Regions from separate parts of the Virgibacillus sp. FSP13 genome, predicted to be linked through region 1. Evidence: riboswitches for the same ligand, from Rfam matches in the RefSeq annotation. Region 1 holds a riboswitch; each other region holds the start of a gene.
The links. Region 1 has a riboswitch for thiamine pyrophosphate ahead of ACW2QC_RS16550 (lipoate--protein ligase family protein). Riboswitches for the same ligand answer to the same signal wherever they lie in the genome.

Region 1 (2,268 bases):
ACAACGTGCTTCAAGCCCATGATCGCTACGGATTCAGCAACACGAGCGGGTTCTCCCCAATCTAGTTCATTTGGCAATCCGGTTTTTACTGCACAGAAACGGCAGCCGCGGGTACAGGTATCACCTAAAATCATAAATGTTGCCGTTTTTCGTTCACTCCAGCATTCGTGGATATTTGGACAGCGAGCTTCCTCACAAACCGTATTCAATTTCTTATCACGCATTAGTTTCTTAAGTCCCCGGTAGGATTGGTTTGTGTTGATTTTCGTTTTTAACCATTCCGGTTTCCGTATGTATTCCTCTTGTTTAGCCATTTAGTACACGCTCCTTAGATTATGTTTGAAGTTCCAATCGTTACTGCTATATTTTATTTCAGCAAGCTGGTACACTTCATTCCATTGTTCATTGGTTAGTTCGAATGGAAATAGCTCAATGTCTACTCCTGTTTCGAAGCCTCTTTTAAACGCGTCTTTCATGGTGTCCATAGATACATGTTGATTTGTTTCTTGATTAATAGCTGTTGCTTTTTGATCAAAAGCCTTTCTTTTCTTTTCCCGGATTTCCTCGCTTGGAAAGTGGAACAAATCAAAAAGCATTGTTTTATTGATTGATCTTGGTATCGATCCGTGTTGCAGTAGTACCCCTTTTTGGCGTGTCTGGGCATTTCCCGATATTTTCTTACCGTCAGCCATTAATTCATACAACGCAGGTTTTTCAAAACATACGGCTGAGCGGCTCTTTTCTGCCTTGTTTGTTTCTGCATAATTTGCTGTAATACCTAACTTGGTATACCCTGCAAAAATCCCTTTTGAAAGTATGTAATAAGCCTCTCCGACTGATGCTGGGATATATGGTTTATCCTCTGCAATGATAATGCTGTAAGTTAGCTCATCATCGTGTAAAACAGCGCTTCCTCCTGTTAGACGGCGAACAAGGGGGATCTGGTAACGGTCTAATGCTTGCAAATCAATTGCTTTATCGACATCCTGAAAATAACCTAAGGAAAGGCTTGGGGTAGACCACTGATAGAAACGCAAAATTGGTGGTATTTTCCCCTCACTATGCCATTGCAACAGCATCTCATCGAGTGCCATATTAACCGCAGCATCACATATCCCAGTATCGATAAATAGCCATTCATCACGCACATGAATCGCCTCCTTATGTTGATGTTGGTACTGTTAATAACCTGAAAAGTAATGGGCTGCACCCAGTGGAATGCAGCCCGTTTGTATGAATGATACATGCGACTACACTTCCCCACGCTGGTATTACCTAGATCGGGTGCGAAGGGTCAGAACGAAGATGTTCTTCTCAGCTAAAAAAAGCTCCCCTAGTGATTTTTTTATTTTATTTAACAATTCTATAGTAAAGGGAGAGATGTAAATTGTAAAGCAAATTGGAAAATTTATCTGTTCCGGAAATTTTCCTGCTTATGGTGCGTGTTAAAGAGGATGAATAGGACCGAGAAGTTCGAGGCTGCATAGTGGAATCTAAAAATTAGGTCAAATAGGTTGTTTTTGTAATTAACCATCTGTAATATATAAGAAAATTTCGTAATAAATGTGATTGGTAGATGCGTTTGTTAGAGCGGGGGAGGAATAGGATTGAATAAAATAGTAGATATGCAGCAAGTTTCGTGGAAAAGGCAAGGGGAAGAAATCTTATCAGATATCGATTGGGAGGTTGTAAATGGAGAACATTGGGCTATTCTTGGACTAAATGGGTCAGGCAAAACAACTTTATTGAACATGATAAACGGCTATATTTGGCCAACGAAGGGAAGGGTCAGCATACTAGAGAAGTCGTTCGGGCAAACGGATATCCGGGAGTTGCGAAAATCAATTGGCTGGGTTAGCTCATCCCTTCAAGAAAGAATGAAGGAGACAGAGCGCGTCGAGAATATTGTTGTCAGCGGAAAATTTGCGTCGATCGGGTTGTATGAAAATCCAACAGAAGATGATTTTGAAAAATCCTACCAAATTATGGAACAACTTCACTTCGGTCACTTACGGGGAAGAACTTATCAAACTTGTTCTCAGGGGGAGAAGCAAAAGATCCTTATCGCACGAGGTTTGATGGGATCACCGAACTTACTTATATTAGATGAACCAACAAACGGACTTGATTTTATTTCTCGTGAGGAATTAATGAATACTATTAACCAAATAGCTATACAGAAAAATGCACCAACGATCCTGTTTGTAACCCATCACATAGAAGAAATCATGCCTATTTTTACACATACACTCTTGCTAAAGCAGGGAA
Region 2 (2,268 bases), on a different contig from region 1:
CTCGGCATACGCCTCATCCCAGTACAGCGTGTGCCGAAGCTTAAGTATAGCGGGTAAAAGTTCCCGCTTTTTTGATTGGTCTTTTATATCTTGGAGTCAGGAAGACAGATTTACTAACTCATCCCATACATTGTTGGGACAAGATTCATGTGAACCGTACCCAAGTGCTAAAGGATGGGAATGTCACCTCCTTTTACCAATAGTATTGTTCTGGCCCGTCCCCTTTTGATGCAACAATATAGGGTGTTATTGGCTCAGGTTCTTCCTCTGAAATATCCTCAACAGTAATGGTGAATTTCCATTCATCACCATAATCATATAAGTACAGAAACCGTTGACCTAACTGCAATCCAACTGTTCCAATGTTGACTTCATCTGCAGTGGGATGGCCGTCAAAATCTCCTGGTGCGACAATGCTTTCATCGGACCACTTTTTTCCATCCATAAAGAAACTGTATAGATGGTCATCATCAAATCACTCCTAAGCTACCAATAATTTGGCTCCATACTTCCTGCTAGTTTTGACTATACAGTTGAGGAATTTAAAAACTTAACTGGCCATTTTTCCTTCCTCTCAGCCATATCCCAGAACATGTATTCAAAGTAGCTTGTTTTGACAACAATATCCTCTAGTGCAGCTAGTTCATGTTCAGGTTTACCGTTTGCTATTTCATTCATTAAACCTTTACATGTATTAGCTAACTCCGTAAATTCATTAGAGGCGTACATCTCCACCCAATGACCATAAAATGGATGTTCTAATGCCCCTTCCCATTCTGCTAGGTTTTTCCCAATAAAGTTATAGCTCCAGGCACATGCAAGGACGGAAGCAACAACATTTTCAACGCCCCCTTGTTGCGATACATTTAGCATGTAACTCGTGTACGCTGTCGTAGTTGCTCCCGCTTCTGTTGCTTCTAGTTCCTCGTTTGATATGTTAAATTTCTTAGCATATTCTCGATGAAGGTCCATTTCCATGTCCAATGTACCATGCAATAGTTCCGCAAACAATGTCATCGTCTTTAAGTTCTGTGATTTTGCACTTCCTAAAGCAAAGAGACGTGAATACTCGATTAAATATACATAATCTTGTTTCATCCAATGTTTAAATTTCTCTTGATCTAGCCACCCTTCCCCAAGTCCTTTGACAAAAGGATGTTCTAGATAAGCGTTCCAGATTGGCCCGACTTTTTTCCATAAGCGATCTGTAAATAAATTGCTCATAATAAAATCCCCTTCCTTCTTATTAAAAAAATCATTCACTACTACATAGGAATGGTTTTACAGAATTCAATAGATTGAATTACTGCACTTCCCTACGCTAGTTTTAACCAGATCAGGTTCAAAGGGTCGAATTTTTTCTCTCAGCACAAATGTGCTCCCCCAGTGATTGACTATATTTAAATGACTTATTACTAATTTATAGATGTTAAATCCTGTTCTTTATCATCCTATAAACTTCTTCAACCCCTATCCCCGTTAACAACGGTACACCATTAATTACCTTATCTTCCATCTTTTCAGGAACAATGGTTGTCGATATAACGAAATCATAATCATCCCACTTGCTAATCGCATCATTGATGTTACCTTGATGAAGCATCACTTGTTCATGTAGATTTTCTTTCATCAACCACTCGTTTACTTTTCCCATGACAACTGTTGATGTTGCGACACCTGTACCACAAACAACTAAAGCTATTTTCATATCTATCCACCTCTATTTCCCCATTTATTGACATATAGTAATCCGCCAACTGCTATCATGCCAATTAATCCAATCCCATACCAACTCAACATTTTCCCCAATCCTACAAATAAACCTGTCGTCCATACAGCACCATCAACAAGTGCGGATATACTTGTATTACTCCCCATATCAAAATTAGCTGCATTTGCTACATCGGTAAATAATGGTGAGACCCATGTTGCTATATGCAATCCAACCCCAATATAAATCGTTCCCGCTATAATAATTCGAAATATATTTCCACGAAACACGGGGATCATTAAACAGACAAGAAATGGGATCGTTGCCAAATCACCAAATGGTAAAACATGATTTCCAGGCAACATAACAGCCAGAAATAATGTAATAGGAATCAACAGCAATGAAGCAGATAAAGTAGCAGGATGACCAACTGATAGCGCACTATCCATCCCTATATATAAATCCCTCTTTGGAAACCTTTTTTTGATCATCGCACTTGCTGATTCTGCAATCGGGGTTAAACCTTCCATTAACAGAGCAACCATTTTCGGTAGTAA
Region 3 (2,268 bases), on a different contig from region 1:
GCACAATAATCGGGATATTTTGTGACAGGATCATCAATGGAAAAAACGCTTCGTGAACAAATGGGACAAGGTGCAGACAAACAGCAACAAGAATCCCAACGCTTATTCCGATCAAAAAGCCAATAACCGATAATGTAATGGTTGAGACTAAATGATGTTGATACACTTGCCAACCTTCTATACCTGTTTGAATTATTTGTGATGGTGCAGGAAGGAGCCAATCCGGTATATTAAAAAGAATACTGAAAAGCTCCCACGCACTGAACAAAAGGAGGAGAACCACAGCCGGTTTCCATCCTTTTTTAATGATTCCTTTCATTAGCGATATTTCTCCGTCAATTCAGATATTGAAGCTCCATCTGGTTTATGAAACACTTTCACCTGTGAAATAATACTTTCACACCCGCTTTCCGTCATTTTAGTATTCATTTTTTCGATAATTGACAGAAGTTCCGGCAAATCGCCTTCCATTGTAGTTTCAAGTGGATTCACCTCATATTTCACTCCTGATTGAGCAATAACCTCTATTGCAGCATCTACATATGGAATCGGATCTTCCCCGTTTTTTGTCTTTGGTATAATTTGAACACTAACTAACGCATTTGCCACTTAAATACCCTCCTATTTTGGTAAAAATTCATTTGTAAAAGCTTTTTCGCTATCTAGTTGTTTCCCATATTGACAATATCCACCTCATCAGCGGAAGCATTCTCTTGGTTCATAAGGGATGTAAGAACAGCCTTCTCAACTGGCGCACCCCAACCACCATACGTTTTCCCCGCAAAGTCTTTAGGTGATGTGATTTCTTTTTCTTTTGGTGAGGCAAAACCGGATGTATTATGCTGGATCACTGCCACCTTGCACACGTGCTTCTGTAATACTTTCCTGCGCACCCACACCAAAATCGGCCTTTCCTGATGCGACAAGCTGATCAGCCCCAACTTCTCCTGGCATCATAATTTCCACGTCCAGTCCTTGTCATTAAAATATCCCTTTTTCTGTGCAACATAAATGCCAGTATGATTCGTATTTGGTGTCCAGTCCAAAACGAACTTTATTTTCTGCTTGGCGTTCTCATCTTGATCCGCACTCTTTGACTCATTGTTATCGTTACATGCCACAAGAATGGTAACCATAATTAATAACATTAAAAGCTTCTTCATTTCCTATCCTCCATGTATTTGTAATATTGTTTAGGAAAATGATCGGCACAAAGGTTTAAAAATGACAATAAAAAAACACCACCATTTTTAAACCTGGGGTGCATACAAAAAAGAAAGATTTACCTTTTCTTTTAATTCGTGCTCAAATGTGTCATTTTTACCGGACTTTTTGAACAACCTTTGATGTTCCCTACGCTGGTTTCAGCCAGATCAGGTTCCAAGGGTCAGTATCTATCGGATACAATCTCAACCAGCTCAACTGGTCCCCCCACAAAATCTATTTAATTTTGATCTTACATGTTTAAAGGTACTACATTACGATACCGTTTTCAAGAAGATTCATAATATTCAAACCAGATCGTTAAAGATTGGCCCGCCAAATACCGTTGTATGATATTCTCCCGATTCCCCCAGCGGACAAACATCCTTCTTGCTAATATCAGTAATAAACGATTCATCTATAAGACGACCAATCCAGCTTTCCGGAAGTTTTGTATTATCTACTTTGATAACCCGTGCCTGAAACTTTGAAGCTACAAATTCTCTTAATAGATCCAATACCTCATGTTGATCCGTCCACAATGGGTAAATCGGTGCTACACCAGCTTTTTCTGCAACTTGCTCTCCCCACTCACGATGTCCTTCTAAATAAATATCACCAAATGCAACACTATCAATCTTATTGTTCTTTTTTAAATCTTGTAACGTACGAACAAAATCCTGTGTATATTCCGTAAAGTCTGTCTTGATAAAATGAACCGGAATCCCAATACGTTCAGCCTGTTTTTCAATTTGATCAAGCTTCTCCCCGTGTGCGACTGTTTCCTGTTTTTCTTGCCATATCGTCGTAATGAGACAAGAAACATCGTAACCTTGTTGTTGCAAACGATATAATGCTAAACAACTATCTTTCCCACCGCTGAATGATAAAGCTATTTTCATGACTACTGGCTCCTTCTTCTACTTATTACCTATACTATATCATTCAAACCTAAAAGAAAGAAAGCCAGTGGTCAGCTGGCTCTCCCCAGGAGGTTTCATGGGTTGTAATAAATCTTCCACAAGTCTTGTTTCGATTTATACTTTATTCTATGTGCACGCTTCC

Region 2: it holds a riboswitch for thiamine pyrophosphate, as region 1 does, so the genes downstream of both, tenA (thiaminase II) here and ACW2QC_RS16550 (lipoate--protein ligase family protein) in region 1, are expected to answer to the same signal.
Region 3: it holds a riboswitch for thiamine pyrophosphate, as region 1 does, so the genes downstream of both, ACW2QC_RS16740 (ABC transporter substrate-binding protein) here and ACW2QC_RS16550 (lipoate--protein ligase family protein) in region 1, are expected to answer to the same signal.

The regions. Positions count from the first base shown of each region.
Region 1 covers NZ_JBSVKG010000024.1:37,443-39,710, reverse strand. Annotated here, with positions in the region: gene lipA (lipoyl synthase) at 1-314, opposite strand, end outside; gene ACW2QC_RS16550 (lipoate--protein ligase family protein) at 315-1,148, opposite strand; TPP riboswitch at 1,241-1,345, opposite strand; gene ACW2QC_RS16545 (ABC transporter ATP-binding protein) at 1,608-2,268, shown strand, end outside.
Region 2 covers NZ_JBSVKG010000007.1:31,655-33,922, forward strand. Annotated here, with positions in the region: partial or broken gene ACW2QC_RS07995 (IS1096 element passenger TnpR family protein) at 194-460, opposite strand; gene tenA (thiaminase II) at 526-1,224, opposite strand; TPP riboswitch at 1,297-1,395, opposite strand; gene ACW2QC_RS08005 (PTS sugar transporter subunit IIB) at 1,430-1,708, opposite strand; gene ACW2QC_RS08010 (PTS galactitol transporter subunit IIC) at 1,711-2,268, opposite strand, start outside.
Region 3 covers NZ_JBSVKG010000025.1:19,720-21,987, reverse strand. Annotated here, with positions in the region: partial or broken gene ACW2QC_RS16750 (ABC transporter permease) at 1-319, opposite strand, end outside; gene ACW2QC_RS16745 (thiamine-binding protein) at 319-609, opposite strand; partial or broken gene ACW2QC_RS16740 (ABC transporter substrate-binding protein) at 669-1,163, opposite strand; TPP riboswitch at 1,334-1,443, opposite strand; gene ACW2QC_RS16735 (Dph6-related ATP pyrophosphatase) at 1,512-2,105, opposite strand.